3 regions of the Kitasatospora sp. NPDC087315 genome follow, and region 2 is predicted to be linked to each of the others. Evidence: riboswitches for the same ligand, from Rfam matches in the RefSeq annotation. Region 2 holds a riboswitch; each other region holds the start of a gene.
What was found. Region 2 has a riboswitch for cobalamin ahead of ACIO5D_RS02305 (CoA-acylating methylmalonate-semialdehyde dehydrogenase). Riboswitches for the same ligand answer to the same signal wherever they lie in the genome.

Region 1: linked by a shared signal. The riboswitch ahead of ACIO5D_RS28445 (cobalamin biosynthesis protein) and the one ahead of ACIO5D_RS02305 (CoA-acylating methylmalonate-semialdehyde dehydrogenase) in region 2 are both predicted to bind cobalamin.
Region 3: linked by a shared signal. The riboswitch ahead of ACIO5D_RS10630 (HoxN/HupN/NixA family nickel/cobalt transporter) and the one ahead of ACIO5D_RS02305 (CoA-acylating methylmalonate-semialdehyde dehydrogenase) in region 2 are both predicted to bind cobalamin.

The regions. Positions count from the first base shown of each region.
Region 1 is NZ_JBIUYD010000022.1:74,388-79,664, forward strand. Features, by position in the region: gene ACIO5D_RS28430 (CDP-alcohol phosphatidyltransferase family protein) at 1-53, shown strand, start outside; gene ACIO5D_RS28435 (hypothetical protein) at 160-1,434, opposite strand; gene ACIO5D_RS28440 (alpha/beta hydrolase family protein) at 1,865-2,980, opposite strand; cobalamin riboswitch at 3,261-3,425, shown strand; gene ACIO5D_RS28445 (cobalamin biosynthesis protein) at 3,524-4,513, shown strand; gene ACIO5D_RS28450 (cobyric acid synthase) at 4,510-5,277, shown strand, end outside.
Region 2 is NZ_JBIUYD010000001.1:530,855-536,131, reverse strand. Features, by position in the region: gene ACIO5D_RS02310 (acyl-CoA dehydrogenase family protein) at 1-634, opposite strand, end outside; gene ACIO5D_RS02305 (CoA-acylating methylmalonate-semialdehyde dehydrogenase) at 643-2,142, opposite strand; cobalamin riboswitch at 2,351-2,541, opposite strand; gene ACIO5D_RS02300 (PucR family transcriptional regulator) at 2,628-4,229, opposite strand; gene ACIO5D_RS02295 (serine hydrolase) at 4,226-5,164, opposite strand; gene menC (o-succinylbenzoate synthase) at 5,161-5,277, opposite strand, start outside.
Region 3 is NZ_JBIUYD010000006.1:87,876-93,152, reverse strand. Features, by position in the region: gene ACIO5D_RS10650 (AMP-binding protein) at 1-507, shown strand, start outside; gene ACIO5D_RS10645 (YcxB family protein) at 573-1,106, shown strand; gene ACIO5D_RS10640 (hypothetical protein) at 1,103-2,800, opposite strand; gene ACIO5D_RS10635 (metalloregulator ArsR/SmtB family transcription factor) at 2,863-3,246, opposite strand; cobalamin riboswitch at 3,328-3,521, shown strand; gene ACIO5D_RS10630 (HoxN/HupN/NixA family nickel/cobalt transporter) at 3,553-4,737, shown strand; gene ACIO5D_RS10625 (aminopeptidase P family protein) at 4,821-5,277, shown strand, end outside.

The sequences.
Region 1 (5,277 bases), on a different contig from region 2:
GCCAGAAGGTCGGCGACGTCCGCGCCCGCCGCGCGGAGTCCCGGATCGGCTGACCGGCCGCACGCGCGACCGCATGACGGAGGGCCCGGATCCACTGGATCCGGGCCCTCCGTCATGTCCTGGGCCCTGAGCCCTGGAGCCTGGGGACCGCCGGCCGGGTTACGCCCCGCCGCGGTGGACGCTGAACGCCGAACGGCGGGCCGCGCGGGCCACGCCCGGGTCCGGGTGGACACCGGAGACGGCGGTCAGCACCGAGGCGGCCCGGGGGTGCCCGGACTGCCTGGCGCGGGCGAACAGCCGGACCGGGTCACCCGCCGAGGCGCCCTCGACATGGCCGACCAGCAGATCCGTCTCCCCGTGGTCGAGTACGGCGGCGGCGGTGTCCACCCAGAGCCAGGCGGCGTCCTCCGCGCCCAGCACATCGGCCGGGGAGACCCCCTCGTCCGACTGCTCGGCCAGCCAGAGCAGCGCGTACGGGCGCAGCACCGGCTCGTCCACCGCGGCGCGGACGGCCTGTTCGGCGGTGCTGCCGGCCACCCGGAGCGCCTCGAAGGCCAGGCCGCGGACCAGCGCGTCGTCGCCCTGGGCGGCGTCCAGCAGCTCGGCCACGGCCCGGTCGGCCGGACGGGCGGCGACCCAGGCGCGGAACTCGGCCCGGGCCGGGCCCGGCGAGTAGTCGGCGCAGGCGTTGAGCAGTTCGAAGGCGCTCTGCTCGATGTGGCCGGCGGCGGTCTGCGCGACGGTACAGATCTCCTCCAGCTTGGCCCGCACCGCCCAGTGCCCGAGCGGCGAGAGCTCGGCGGCCTCGTCCCGGCGGACCACGGCGCCGACGGCGGCCAGGCCGTCCAGCATCCAGTCCAGGACGGCGGCGACGTCGGACGGCGCGGCCGGGGTGTCGATCTGCGGCTCGCGGCAGGTGCCGCGGACGGCGGACACGGCGGAGGCGGCGTGCGGGATGGGCGAGAGGCCCAGCGCACCGGCGCCACCGCCGACCCGGCGCTCGTCCAGGCCCCGGCGCAGCAGCTCCAGCAGTTCGCTGTCGGCGACCGGGCCGGCCACCAGGTGCAGGAAGGAGAGCAGCTGCGGCGCCTGGTCGACGGCCTGCCCGGCGAGCACCGCGAAGACGCCGCGCAGCGCGGCTGGCGGGACGGGGGCGAGCAGCGTCCAGGCGTCGAACAGCGCCGACCAGCCGCGGACCACGGCCTCGTCGTCGTGCTCCCAGGCGTGCAGGCGCCAGCCGGGGGCGGCGCCGCCGTCCCTGGCCTCGACCAGGCCGACCAGCAGGGCCTGGCCCCAGGCCCGGGCCGCGGCGCCCACCGTCATGGCGAGTGCCCGGCCGGCGGCGCGGGCGTCCTCGGGGAGCAGTTCGCCGCGCTTGTCGACCTCGGAGAGTTCGCCGGCCCAGCGGGCGATCCGGACGGCGTCGACGAGCATCCGACGGGCCAGCGGAGCGAGCTCGGCGGGGGCCGGGAAGCCCTCCGGTACGGGGACCCGGCCTCGGCCGGGAGCGGGTGCGGGGCCTCGTCGGCGGGGTACGCCGGGAGCGCCCGGCCTGATGCCGGCGGGGCGGTGGGCCGTTCCGGGGAGACGGGTCACCGTCGCACCGGTACCGATCGTCGGCGGGAGCGGGGCATCACGGTCGCGCGGGTTCCGAGACGTCACGTCGAGCAGTCTTCCCCTTGTACCGGCCTTCTGTCACATCCGGTTGGCCACGGACTCCGGAAGGGCGGTCGCGGCGGGTCGACAAGATCGGGCAACAGAGGCCAAACCGCCTGGCCGGATCTGCATGACGCGAACACGCCAGGTCAGAGCGGTCGGCCGGCCGGGCCGGAGGGAGCTGCCGGACGGCCGGCCGGAGCCGTCGTCAGAGCAACGGCGTGAGCCAGCGGCGCAACAGCTCTTCATAGCGGTCGGGGTCGGCGTTCCAGAGGGCGGCGTGGTCGGCGCCGGGGAAGGCCTGGAGGCTGACCAGGTCGAAGCGGCGGTCGGCGAGCCGGGCGGCGGCCCGCCAGGGCGCCACCGGGTCGTCAGGGCTGTGCAGCACCATGGTGGGCACCCGCAGGTCGGTGCCCTCGGCGAGCCGCGCGAAGTCGGCCAGGTCCACCCCGGTCCGGCCCTCGGCGGCGAGCGCGCCCGGCCCGGCGGCCGTACGGCCGAACCCGGCCCGGGTGGCGCCCCGGCGGGCGAAGACCGGCCGGTCGAGCACCGGGGAGTCCAGTACCAGGCCGCTGATCGCCGAGGCCCAGGCGGACCGGGCGGCGGTCTGCAGCACCATCGTGGCGCCGAGCGACCAGCCGTGCAGCACGACCCGGCCGGCGCCGCTGTCCAGGGCCAGCCGCACTGCCGCCTCGACGTCCCGCCACTCGGTCTCGCCGAAGTCGTCGAGGCCGTCCGGCGCGGCCGGCGCGCCCCGGTCTCCCCGGTAGGTGACGGCGAGGGCGGGCAGACCGAGACGGTGCAGCACGGGCAGCACCGGGAGCGTCTGCTGCCGGTCGGCGCCCGGGCCGTGCACCAGGATCACCCAGGTGCCGCGTTTGCCGTCGAGCCGCCAGGCGGGCAGGGCGCCCAGCTCGCCCTCGGCGGCGGTCTCGGCGTAGGGCAGGCCGAGCGCGCCGGTCGGGTCGCCGAGGTGGACCCGGGGGGTGAAGCGGACCTCGGTGCCGGGCGTAAGGGCGCCCCGGTCGGCGCGGACCAGTCGGCGGGTGACGCCCTGTTCGTCGGCGTGCAGGATCTCGTCGACCACCGCGTGGCCGCCCTCGTCCCACTCGACGGCCCAGCGGCCGGGGCGGGTGCTCTCCGGGCTGCGGGTGAAGGTGGCCCGCCCGACGGCCAGGCTCCGCACCGTGACGGGGCCCGCCTGCGGCCGGGAAACGGCCGCCGGGTGGAGCATCCGCTGGACGGCCCTGCGCCCGGCCAGCAGTACGGCGGCCCCGGTGCCGACGGCGGCGGCCGCCACGGCGGCCGCGGTTCCCCAACGCATATCGCTCCCCGCTCTGTTGATCGCGGACTGGGCACCCACCAGTCCACTCGCGGGACCGGACCGGGGCCACCGGGCATGGGCCGACCGGGTGTCACGCCGGACGGGACAGCGGGGGCCGCGGCCTCCACCTGCGGCCGGGCGATCGCGCCCCCTCCGCACCCCCGCGACACCGACCCGCGGAGGCGGCGCGCGGGCGGGCCGTGTGACCAACCCCTCCGTGACCTTGGTTGACTCCCGGTTCGGCCGCGTGATGGGATCCTTCAGCCAAACGGAGGCATGCAGAGGAAGCCGGTGCGAGTCCGGCGCGGTCCCGCCACTGTCACCGGGGAGCACGCTCGGATCAATTCCCTCCTTGCCCGCCAACAGGCAGGAGGGGCCCATCGGCGGGCCGTCAGAAGCCGCTGGAGGCTCCGGGGGTGTGTCGGACCCGGAAGCCAGGAGACTCTCGCCGCCGGTACGTCGATCCAGGGCGCGGACCCTGAGTGAGGACACGCACGCGATGCAGGCTGCCCCGACCGCCCGCCCCCTCTGCCGCCCTTCGCCGTGCGCCCGCTGACCCGCGCGGCCGCCTTCGCGCTGGGCGCCGTCGCGGGACATCTCGCCGACGCCCGCTTCGCCGATCCCCGGCGCGGCCACCCGGTGGCCGCCTTCGGCAGCGCGGCGGGCCGGCTGGAGAAGACGCTCTGGCGCGACGACCGCGCCGCCGGCACCGCCTACACCGCGCTCTGCGTGGGCACCGTCGCGGCCGGGGCGGTGGCCGCCGAACGCGCCCTGGGCCGGCGGCCGCTCGGCCGCGCCGCGCTGACCGCCGCCGCGACCTGGACGGTGCTCGGCGGCACCTCGCTCACCCGGGAGGCCAGGACCATCGGCCGCTCGCTCGCCGCGGGCGATCTGACGGCGGCCCGGGAACGGCTGCCGCATCTGTGCGGGCGCGACCCGAGCGCGCTGGACGAGCAGCAGATCGCCCGCGCGGTGGTCGAGTCGGTCGCCGAGAACACCGCCGACGCCGTGGTGAACGCCCTGGTCTGGGGCGCGCTCGCGGGCACGCCCGGGCTACTGGCGTTCCGCGCCGTCAACACGCTGGACGCGATGGTCGGCCACCGCTCGCCGCGCTACGCCCGGTTCGGCTGGGCCTCGGCCCGGCTGGACGACGTGGCGGGCTGGCCGGGCGCCCGGCTGACCGCGCTGCTCACCGTGGCCGCCGCGCCCGAACCCCGGACGGCCTGGCGGATCTGGCGCCGGGACGGCTCCGCGCACCCGAGCCCCAACGCGGGCCAGGCCGAGTCCGCGTTCGCGGGCGCGGTCGGCGTGCGGCTGGGCGGCACCCTCGCGTACGGGGAACGGGTGGAGCACCGGCCGGTGCTGGGCGGCGAGCTGCGGCCGGTGACGGTGGAGGACATCGAGCGGGCCTGCCGGCTCTCCCGCCGGGTGGGCCTGCTGGCCCTGGGCACCGCCGTCGCCGGGCACGCGGCGGTCCGGGCCGCCACAGGAAGCCGGACCGTCCTGGGACGGAAGAAGAGGAGGAGCGCATGAGCAACGCACTGCTGGTCGCCGGGACGACCTCGGACGCCGGCAAGACCGTGGTCACCGCGGGCATCTGCCGCTGGCTGGCCCGGCAGGGTGTCCGGGTGGCGCCGTTCAAGGCGCAGAACATGTCGCTGAACTCCTTCGTCACCGCCGGCGGCGCCGAGATCGGCCGCGCCCAGGCGATGCAGGCGCAGGCGGCCCGGGTGGAGCCCGAGGCGGCGATGAACCCGGTGCTGCTCAAGCCAGGCGCGGACGGCCGCAGCCAGGTCGTGCTGCTCGGCCGCCCGGTCGCCGAGGTGGGCGCGCTGGACTACCGCGAGCGCAAGCCGGTGCTGCTGGAGCGGGCCCTGGAGTGCCTGGCGGACCTGCGCAGCCGCTACGACGTGGTGGTCTGCGAGGGGGCCGGGTCGCCCGCCGAGATCAATCTGCGCGACCGGGACATCGCCAACATGGGTCTGGCCACCGCCGCCGGGCTGCCGGTGGTGGTGGTCGGGGACATCGACCGCGGCGGGGTGTTCGCCGCCATGTACGGGACGCTGGCGCTGCTGTCCGCCGAGGACCAGCGCCATGTGACGGGCTGGTTCGTCAACAAGTTCCGGGGCGACGCCCGGCTGCTGGCGCCCGGGCTGGAGATGCTGGACCGGCTGACCGGCCGCCCGGTGCTCGGCACCCTGCCGATGCTGCCCGGGCTCTGGCTGGACGCCGAGGACTCGCTGGACCTGTCCACCGTGGTGGACCGCGCCGAGGGCCGCGGGCCGGTCGGCGCGGAC
Region 2 (5,277 bases):
GGACCACCTGGCGGGTGGGCTGGGCGTTCCAGCCCATCTTGCGCTCGTTGGGCCCGAACGAGAGTCCCGGATCCCCGCGTTCGACGACGAACGCGGAGATGCCGTGCGGCCCCTCGCCACCGGTGCGGGCCATCACCACGTACACCTGCGAGGACCCGGCGCCGGAGATGAACTGCTTGACGCCGTCCAGGACGTAGTGGTCGCCGTCGCGGCGGGCGCGGGTGGTGAGTGCGGCGGCGTCCGAGCCGGCGCCCGGCTCGGTGAGGCAGTAGCTCGCCAGGTCGCGCATCGAGCAGAGGCCCGGCAGCCAGCGGGCCCGCTGCCCGGGTGTGCCGTGGCGGTCGATCATCCCGGCGACCATGTTGTGGATGGAGGTGTAGCCGGCGATGGAGGGGCAGCCGGTGGCGAGGGCTTCGAAGGCCAGGACGGCGTCCAGCCGGGTCAGGCCGGAGCCGCCGCACTCCTCGCGGACGTGGACGCCGCCGAGCCCGAGAGCGGCCGCCCTGGCGAGGACGTCCACGGGAAAGTGCTTGTTCTGGTCCCACTCCACCGCGTACGGGGCAAGGCACTCCTGCGCGAAGTCCCTGGTGGTCGAGACGATAGCGAGCTGATCCTCGGTCAGTTCCCTGTGCACAGCGGCCCTCAGCCCATCGTGGGGATGGTGAAACTCGCGCCCTCCTTGACCCCGGAGGGCCAGCACGAGGTGACGGTCTTGGTCCGGGTGTAGAAGCGGATCGCGTCCGGCCCGTACTGGTTGAGGTCGCCGAACCCGGAGCGCTTCCAGCCGCCGAAGGTGTGGTACGCCACCGGCACCGGAATCGGCACATTGACACCGACCATACCGGTGTTCACCCGCCGGGAGAAGTCCCGGGCGGTGTCGCCGTCCCGGGTGAAGATCGCCACCCCGTTGCCGTACTCGTGCTCGCTCGGCAGCCGCAGCGCCTCCTCGTAGTCCGCGGCGCGGACCACGCACAGGACCGGGCCGAAGATCTCCTCCTGGTAGATCCGCATCCCGGGGGTGACGCGGTCGAAGAGCGTGGCGCCGAGGAAATAGCCACCCTCGTACCCGGGCACGGTCAACTCGCGTCCGTCGACCACCAGTTCGGCGCCCTCCTGGACGCCGAGGTCCAGGAGGCCGCGCACCCGCTCCAGGGCGTCCCGGCTGACGAGCGGGCCGAAATCGGCCTCGGGATCGTGGGCGGCGCCGACCTTCAGCGCGGCGATCCGCTCGGTGAGCCTGGCGACCAGGGCGGAGGCGGTCTCCTCCCCCACCGGCACCGCGACGGAGATGGCCATGCACCGCTCGCCGGCGGAGCCGTAGCCCGCACCGATCAGCGCGTCGGCGGCCTGGTCGAGATCGGCGTCGGGCATGACGATCAGGTGGTTCTTGGCACCGCCGAAGCACTGCGCCCGCTTTCCGCGGGCCGCCGCCGTGGCGTACACGTACTGGGCGACCGGTGTGGACCCGACGAATCCCAGGGCCTGCACCCGGGGGTCGTCGAGCAGGGTGTCGACCGCCTCCTTGCCGCCGTTGACCACGTTCAGCACGCCCGGCGGCAGGCCGGCCTCCAGGAACAGCTCGGCCAGCCGCAGCGGCACCGAGGGGTCGCGTTCGGACGGCTTGAGGAGGAAGGCGTTTCCGCAGGCGATGGCGGGTGCGGCCTTCCAGAGCGGGATCATCGCGGGGAAGTTGAACGGGGTGATGCCGGCGACCACACCGAGCGGCCGGCGGAGCGAGTGGACGTCGATGCCGGGGCCGGCGCCGTCGGTGAACTCGCCCTTGAGGAGGTGCGGCACGCCGGCGGCGAACTCGACCACCTCCAGGCCGCGTTGCAGGTCGCCGTGGGCGTCGGCGACGGTCTTGCCGTGCTCGGCGGAGAGCAGTCGGGCCAGCGGCTCGCGTTCGGCCTCGACGAGTTGCAGGAAGCGCAGCAGCACCCGGGCGCGACGCTGCGGGTTCCAGCCGGCCCACTCGGTCTGGGCCTGTTCGGCGTCGGCGACCGCCGCCTCGGTCTCGGCCCGGCCGGCGAGCGGTACCCGCGCCTGGACCGTGCCGGTGCTGGGGTCGTACACGTCGCCGAACACCCCGGACGTACCGGGGACATGCTTTCCGCCGATGAAATGGGTGAGTTCACGGACCATCACAAGCCTGCTCTCGTCAGGATGTCAGGTGGGATCCGAGGGAACCGGGGCACGGCGGCACGCCCGCCCGACACGCAGGTGTGCGGGACGCGGGTGCTGCCGGGCGCGGCGAGCCGTCAGGGTGACGTGCGTGCCGCGACCGTCGCAGGATCACCAGGGCCAGGAAGGACACAGACCGGTGCCATGCGTGTTTGCTCCATCCTCGTGGACAACACGGAACACCCGCAGTCGGTATCCTGACTCCCGGATCAGCGCGCGCCACCCGGCCTTCCCGGCTGGCTGCCAGTGGCTGGTACTGCGGTGACGCGCTCCCCGGTCACAGTGGCGGGACCGTGCCGGACTCACACCGGCTTCCCTGCACTGCGGGCCTTGTCCACGACCATATAGTCGGACGTCCTAGCAAGTCCAGGGTGCCGCTCCCTCCGGCTCCGCCCCGAAGCTCCCCGGGCGGCGACCTGCGGCCCGTACGCAGAGCCGCGCCCCGGTCAGGGGGTGGGCGGGGTGAGGCGGAGGTGGAGCATGGCCTCGAAGCGGGCCCCGGGGTCGGCGAGGTCGAGGTCCGCCACCTCGGCGAGGCGCTTGAGCCGGTAGCGGAAGGTGTTGGGGTGGATGTGGACGGCGGCGGCGGCCGCGACGACGTCGCCGAAGGTGTCCAGCCAGGCCGCGAGGGTCTCGGTGAGCGCGCTGTGGTGTTCGGCGTCGTAGGCCCGCAGGCGGGCGACGGGGTTGTCGGGGAGGTCGTCCTCGGCGTGGACCCGGTCGGCGAGTTCGAGGAGGAGCGACGCGACGTAGACGTCGGAGAGATGGGCGACGCGGTGCGGCGTGCCGCCGGCGGTGAGCACCCGCAGGGCGCGGTCGGCGTCGGCCCGTGAGCGGGGCAGCTCGCCGGGGTGGGCGGCGAGCCGGCCGAGGCCGATGACCGCCGGGACGCGGGGGGCGATCCGGGAGAGGAAGGTGTCGGCGACCCGGACGGCCGCCTCGTCGGAGCCGCTCGGCAGGACGGCGTAGGTCACACCGCCGAGCGAGGCGGTGGCGGCGCGCGGGTGGACGGCGGCCAGGTGCAGGGCGAGCGCCTCGCCGGAGCGGTGGCCGGCGGCGAGCAGGTCGGGGGCGGAGGAGTCGCCGAGCACCGTCAGGGCCAGGACGCAGGCGGGCTGGGCCGTCAGCCCGAGCCGGGCGGCGGCCTGCGGTGCGGCGGCGCCGCCTTCGAGGACGGTGGCCAGCAGGTCGGCGCGGAGCCGGTGGCCGACGTCCTCGCCGGCCCGGCGGCGCAGCAGGTGGAGGGCGGCGACCTTCGCGGCCTCGGTCAGGGCGTGCTCGCCGTCGGGGCCCAGGCGGTCCTGGACGACCACCCAGATGGAGCCGAGGATCTCCCCGCCCGCCCGGACGGCGATCGCCACCCGGGGTTTGTCGGCGACGCCGTCGACGTAGAGCGGGCCCTCGCTGCGGTAGAGCGCGTGGAAGGCGCCCCGGGCCTCCAGGTCGCGGAGTTTCTCGGCGGGGACCTGGCGGTCCAGGATGGTCGCGATCCGGGCCGGGTCGCCCTCGTCCTGGCGGCTGGAGAAGGCGAGTACCTTGCCGCCGCGGTCCTCGACGGTGACCGGCCCGTCGAGGAGGGCGGCGATCGCGTTGGCGAGGGCGAACAGATCGCCGGAGAGCGGGCCGCCGACGTCCTCCCCGGCGCCCGCCAGGTCCTCGCCCGCGAACTCGTCGACGGCCAGCAGGGCCCGCAGCAGGGCGGCGACCTGGGCCCAGGAGGCGCCGGGGGTGAGGCCGAGGACGGGCACGCCGCTCCCGGCGACGGCGGCGGTGACGGTGTCGTCGACGGCGACCGGCGAGCGGACGATCACGGCGGCCGCGCCGAGGCCGGCCGCCCGCTCGACCAGGGCGGCGACGGCCGGCGCACCGGCGACACCGACGCCGAGGACGACGGCCCCGGGCAGCCGCGCGGGCTCGTCCATCGGGTCGTGGATGAGCACCCCGCCGACCGGTCGGACCGGGTCGGGGTCCCCGGCCACGACCTCGACCAGCGTCGATCCCAGGTCGGTCAGGATGCGGCCGAGGACGGCCCGCGCGGTCGGGATCATGCGGTCACAGTAGGCGGGTTCACCACCGACGACGGCTCCGGGGTGGACGGTGCCGTCGCCCGCAGTGCGTCGACCGCGATCCGGGCGGCCCGGCCGATCGCCCGGTCCGCGCCGGGGTCACGCTGCCGGGGCGTCTCGGCCCGGGTGAACACCGCCACCGCGTACCGTCCGCCGTCGGGGTGCTCGACCACCCCGGCCTCGTTGCGCCAGCCGGGCAGGGTGCCCGTCTTGCCGGCGATCCGGTAGCCGTCCTCGAAGCCCGAACTGAGCCGGTGCGGCCAGATCTGACGGCCCATCACCGACCTGACCTCGGCGCAGGCCTCGGCCGGGCCCGCCTCGTCGCGCCAGATCTGGGCCAGGAGTTCGGCCGTGTCGCGGGCGGTGCCCCGGGTGGTGCGCTCGGGCACGCAGACCGACAGTGCCATCGTCTGCGCGGGGGTGAGGGCGGCGAGCCTGGCCTGTGCCTCCTCCTCGTCGGCGGCGCCGAGGTCGGCGAGCAGTGAGCCGATGAGGTCCGCGCAGCCGCCGACCAGGTGGGTCCGGTCCCGGCCGAGCCCGGCGAGCAGGGCGTTGACCCGGTCGAGGCCGACCCGGTGCAGGACGACGTCGGTGGCGGCGTTGTCGCTCATCGTCAGCATCAGCAGGACGAGGTCGCGCAGGCTCAGCTCGACCGGGTCGGCGCAGCCGGAGGTGCCGATGCCGCCGTCCCGCAGCGGCGGGGGCACCGGGTGCCGCTCGGTGCGTTCCAGCCGGCCGGCGGCGGCCTCGCGGGCGTAGGCCAGGGCGACCGGGATCTTGAAGACGGAGGCGAGGACGACCGGTGTGTCCTCGTCGAGTCCGAGGGCGGCGGGGCCGTCGATGTCGCGGGCGAAGACGTGGCCCCGGACGCCGGCCTCCTCGAAGACGGCCCGCAGGGCGGGGCGAGCGGTGTTCATCGGGCGGTCCATTCGTTCGACACGGTGACCTCGGCGAGCAGTTCGGGGACCGGTGAGACGCCGAGGCCCGGCCCCCGGGGGACGTCCAGGTGGCCGTCGCGGAGGACGAAGGG
Region 3 (5,277 bases), on a different contig from region 2:
GCGGTGCTGCCCACCGGCCGGAACGGGGAGATCCACGTCCGGACGCCCATGCTCATGAGCGGCTACTGGCGCAGGCCCGACCTCACCGCGCAGGTGCTGCGGGACGGCTGGATCAGCACCGGGGACGTGGGGCACCTCGACGGCGACGGCTTCCTCCACCTCGTCGACCGGCTGAAGGAGATGGTCATCGTGGTGGGAGGCCACGTCTACCCGGCGGAGGTGGAGCAGGTGCTGCTCGCCCACCCCGCCGTCGCCCAGTGCGCGGCGTTCGGGACACGGCGGGCGGACGGGAGCGAGGAGCTCCAGGCGGCCGTCGTCCCGGCGGCCGGCCACCGGCTGGACCGGGAGCTGGTCCGGGGGTTCGTCACCGAACGGCTGGGCTCGATGTACGCGCCCGCCGCCGTGCACGTCCTCGACCGGCTGCCGCTGACCGAGGCGGGCAAGCCCGACCGGAAGCTGCTGCGGGCCACGCTCGGCCCGGACCACGGACAACCGGACCAGGGATAAATGGTCGGCGGGTCGAAGGGAGGGCGCGCTAGCATCCGGTGCCGATCAAGGAGAAGGACGTGCACATGGGTGAGGACCAGCGGACCGGGACGCGGCTGGAGCTGTCGTACCGACCGACCGCGGAGGATTTCCGGGAGGCGCTGACCGCCCGGGCGAAGATCTCCGCCACGGGCCGGCGGACCCGTTGGCTGCTGACCGTGGCGGCGGTGTGCGCGGTGGTCGGCTCCGTCCTGTCCGTGACGTCGGGCGAGGGCGTCAGCTCCTCACTCGTCGTGATGCTCCTCGTCACCCTGCTTCTGCTCGCCCTGCCGTGGCTCCAGGCGCGGCAGTTCCACCGCCTGACGGAGGGCAAGGGGGAGTACCGGGCCGTCGTCGACGACTCCGGCGTCACCGTCAGCACCGAGCAGTCGTCGAGCACCCTCACCTGGCAGGCCGCGCCGCGCTTCGTCGAGACGCCCCGGCTCTTCGTCCTGCTGAGCGGTGACCGGAACGCCTCCTGCCTCACGCTGCTGCCCAAGCGGGGCATCGCCGAGGGCGCCGACGTCGACCGGCTCCGCGCCGTCCTGGAGCGGCACCTGTCCAGGGCCGGGAAGCCCTAGCTGTTCTGACCCGGGCGGCGGGTGAACGCGACCCGGGTGCGGCGGTCGCCGGTGCGGACGGTGAGGCCGTGTTCCGGCAGGCCGGCCGGGTCGCCGCCGTCGGCGAGCCAGAGGGCGACGGCGGCGCCGAGCAGGAGGGGGTCGAGGTGCGGTGTGGCCGCACCCCAGGGGCGTTCGGCGTGGGCCTCCAGCAGCAGGCCGCCGCGGAGCCGCAGCAGATGGCGGGCCTTGCCGAGAGCGGCCACGGCCACGCCGAGGCCCGGCAGTTGGGCCGCGGTGTCGGCGAGCCAGCGCTCGGCGGGCAGTTCGGCGCGGACTTCGGTACGGGCCATCACCTCGGCGCTGTGACGCAGCGCGAGCGTCGGCTCCTCGGCGCTGACCGCGTAGCTGCCCCGGGCCTCGCGGTGGTCCGGGCCGACCGGGTAGCGCCGCAGGCGGACCTCGGTGCCCCGGCGCTCCCCTTCGACGTCGTACGCCGTCGGGCCGGGCAGGGCCGTGGGCAGCGGGACCGGTCGCGGGTACGGCGGCTGGCGAGGTTCGTCGTCCGGTTCGTCCACCTGCCGCAGATAGGAGTAGAGCAGCGGGCGCAGCAGCCGGGCGGACTGGCCCTGCCGGCCGAGCGAGCGGTCGGTGATCGGGCGCAGCGCGGCCCGGTCCGGGTTCGCCAGGGCCTGTTCCAGCTGGGTGAGCAGGTCGCCGTCGGGGTCGAGCGGCGGCGCGGCCTGGCCGAAGGCGTAGCTGGGGGAGCGGGGGTCGAGTTCGTCGGCGCCGGTGGCGACGAGCAGGGTGTGGCGTTCCAGGGCGGCGCCGTAGAAGGAGACCGAGCCGTGGTCGCCGATCAGGCAGTCGGCCGCGACGAGGGCGGCCTGCCAGCCCTGGTCGGGCGGGACGAGCCGCAGTCCGGACCGTTCGGCGGTGGCGAGCAGCGCCGCGGGGTCGTGCCGGGCCCAGATGTTGGGGTGCAGGACGACGGCGACGGCGTACTCGTCGGCGGGGAGCCGGCCGACCAGACGCAGCGGCAGGTCGGGGTGGCGTCCGAACAGGGAGTGCTCGCTCCAGGTCGAGTTGACGACGACGAGGCGGCGGCCGTCCACGGCGCCCAGCGCGGCGCGGTACCCGTCCCGGCCGTCCAGGCTGCGCAGCATCCGGTCGAAGCACGGGTCGCCGACCACGCGTGCGCGGGGCAGGGCCTCGGGGCAGGAGATCCGCAGCCGGTCGAGCTGCTCCTCGTGGGAGAGGCCGATCACCGCGGGGAACACCCGCCCCCAGTGGGTGAGTTCGCGGCGGGAGAGGCCGGCGGCGGAGACGGTGTCGCCGGTGGACCGGGTGACCAGGCGGTTGTAGCCGGCACCGTGCGGCAGCACGATCAGCGGGGCTTTCAGCCGGGCCATCGAGCGGTGCACCGCGCAGGCGACCGCGAGGTCGAACCGCCGCCGGGTGGCCTCGCGCCAGTCCAGCACGGTGATGCCGGTGAGGCCGGCGAGGAAGCCGTCGAGCCCGGTGGAGAACGCGGAGCCGGGGTTGACGGTGAGGTAGAGGTGGATGCCGTCCTGGCCGCGCAGCAGGGTGAGCACGTCCAGTACCCGGGTGGCGGAGGTGAGGGTGCGGGCGACCGCCAGCACGCGGGCCCTGACGGGCCGGGTGTCCCAGCGGTCGTCATCGGGCCAGGCGCGGGCCTGCGGGCGGAACGGCACACGAAGATCGTACTGAACCGCCCCTGGCCGGGGGCGGTTGTCCGGCTGTCCCCGAGGGACGGTCAGCCGGCGGCCGCGGAGGGCTCGTGGTGCTCGGCGGCGGCACACGAGTCCAGCAGGGGGCGCATGCCGTCGTCCACGAGCCGGTAGCGCACCACGCGGCCGTCCTTGTCGCCGCTGACCACGCCGGCCGTGCGCAGCAGGCGCAGGGCCTGGGAGACGGCCGGGTCACGCATGCCGGTGGCGACCGCGAGGTCGGTGACGGCGAGCGGGCCTGCCCGGTGCAGGGCGAGCAGCAGGGCGAGCCGCCCGGGGTCGGCGAGCAGCGAGAACCGCTCGGCCCAGGACCGGACGTGCGCGGTGTCGCCGATCGCGGCGATGGCCTCGCAGACCCGGTGTCCGTCGATGGTGCGGTGGCCCGCGCGGTCGGCCGGTACGAGATGCATGGCCCCATTCTTGCAGTCCGCGTCCTGTGATTCTGAACACCTGCGCAGGTGCGCAGCCTTGCAAGGGTGTCCCACGGGCCCTACGGTGTTCCCCGCCGTGGTGCTCGGGAAGACCGGTGACGGATCCTCAGGGATCCCAGTCCGGAGCGGCCCTCGCCACTGTGATCGGGGGGAGTCGTCCGTACCCACGACGCCACTGGGCGCCTCGCGCGCCTGGGAAGGCGGGTACGGAAGCCCCGTAAGCCAGGAGACCGGCCACGGCATCTCACGAAGCCATTCCACGAGGTGCTGGAGCGTGATCCGAAGATGACCCTGCCCGAAACCGCCACCCCGGCGACACCGCCGGTGTTGCCCACTTTCCGTTGGAAACGCCAGGACACCATCCGCACGGCCGGGCTGATGGGGGTGATCCTGGCCATGCACGTGGCGGCGTTCGGGACGCTCATATTCCTGGTGGCACCGCACGAGTACACGGTCGGCACCCAGGTCTTCGGTGTGGGCCTGGGGATCACCGCCTACACCCTCGGCATGCGGCACGCCTTCGACGCCGACCACATCGCGGTGATCGACAACACCACCCGCAAGCTGATGGCGGACGGCAAGCGGCCGGTCTCCGTGGGCTTCTGGTTCGCGCTCGGGCACTCCTCGATGGTGGTGCTGATGGCCGCCCTGGTGGCGGGCGGGGCGCAGCTGGCCAACACGCTGATGGACGACGACTCCACCACCCACAAGTGGCTGGGCGTGGTCGGCACCACCGCCTCCGGTGCCTTCCTCTACCTGATCGGCGCGCTCAACCTGGCCGCCCTGCTCGGCATCCTGAAGGTGTTCCGGTCGATGCGGGCCGGCCGGTACGACGAGGCTGAGCTGGAGGAGCACCTCAACGCGCGCGGCTTCCTCGCCCGGGTGCTGAACCGGGCGACCCGCTCGATCACCCGGCCCGGCCAGATGTTCCCGGTGGGCATGGTGCTCGGCCTCGGCTTCGACACCGCGACCGAGGTGACCCTGATGGTGATGGCCGGCTCCGGCGCGGCGGCCGGTCTGCCCTGGTACGCGATCATCTGCCTGCCGCTGCTGTTCGCGGCGGGGATGAGCCTGTTCGACACGCTGGACGGGACGTTCATGAATTTCGCGTACCAGTGGGCGTTCGCCAATCCGGTGCGCAAGGTGTACTACAACCTGACCATCACTGGGCTGTCGATCGCGGTGGCGTTCATCATCGGCACCATCGAGCTGGTCGGGGTGCTGCACGAGAAGCTGGACCTCACCGACCCGGTCAGCGGGTGGATCGCCGACCTCTCGCTGGACAACGTCGGCTATGTGATCGTCGGCCTGTTCGTGGTGGTCTGGGTCGCGGCGATCGCCTACTGGCGGCTGGCCGGGGTGGAGCGGCGCTGGTCCCCGCAGACCCAGCACGCGGGTGCCCGGCCGACGCCGGCCGGGGAGGCCGCCGAGACCACGGAGGCCACGGAGGCCACGGAGGCCAAGGCCTGAGCCGGGCGCGGCCCGGCCCCGGCCCCGGCCCGGTCGGGCCCGCCCGACGGGCGGATCGGGGCGGCGCTCCGTAGGCTCGACGCATGGCTGATGCGTACGCGGGTCGGCGGGAGCGGCTGAGGGAGCACTGCGGTGCGACCGGGGCCGACGCGGCGCTGATCACCAGGCCGGCGAACGTGCGCTATCTGACCGGGTGCGCGCCCTGCGGGGCGACGCTGCTGCTCACCCGGGAGCGGGCGCTGCTGGCGCTGCCGGACGACCTGCCGCCGGACGACACCGGGGAGCACCTGCTCGGCGAGGACCTCACCCAGGTCCCGGTCGCGGCGGGGGAGGACACCGCGCTGGCCGCCGCCGCGGCCGCCGGGCGGCTGGGCGTGGACGACCTGGCGGTGGAGGAGCACGACCTGACGGTCACCCGGCACCGGTCGGTGGCGGGCCTCGCCGAGGGGGTCAGACTGGCGGGCCTCGGACCGGTGGTCGAGCGGCTGCGGGTGGTCAAGGACGAGCACGAGATCGCCGACCTGCGGATCGCCGCCGAGA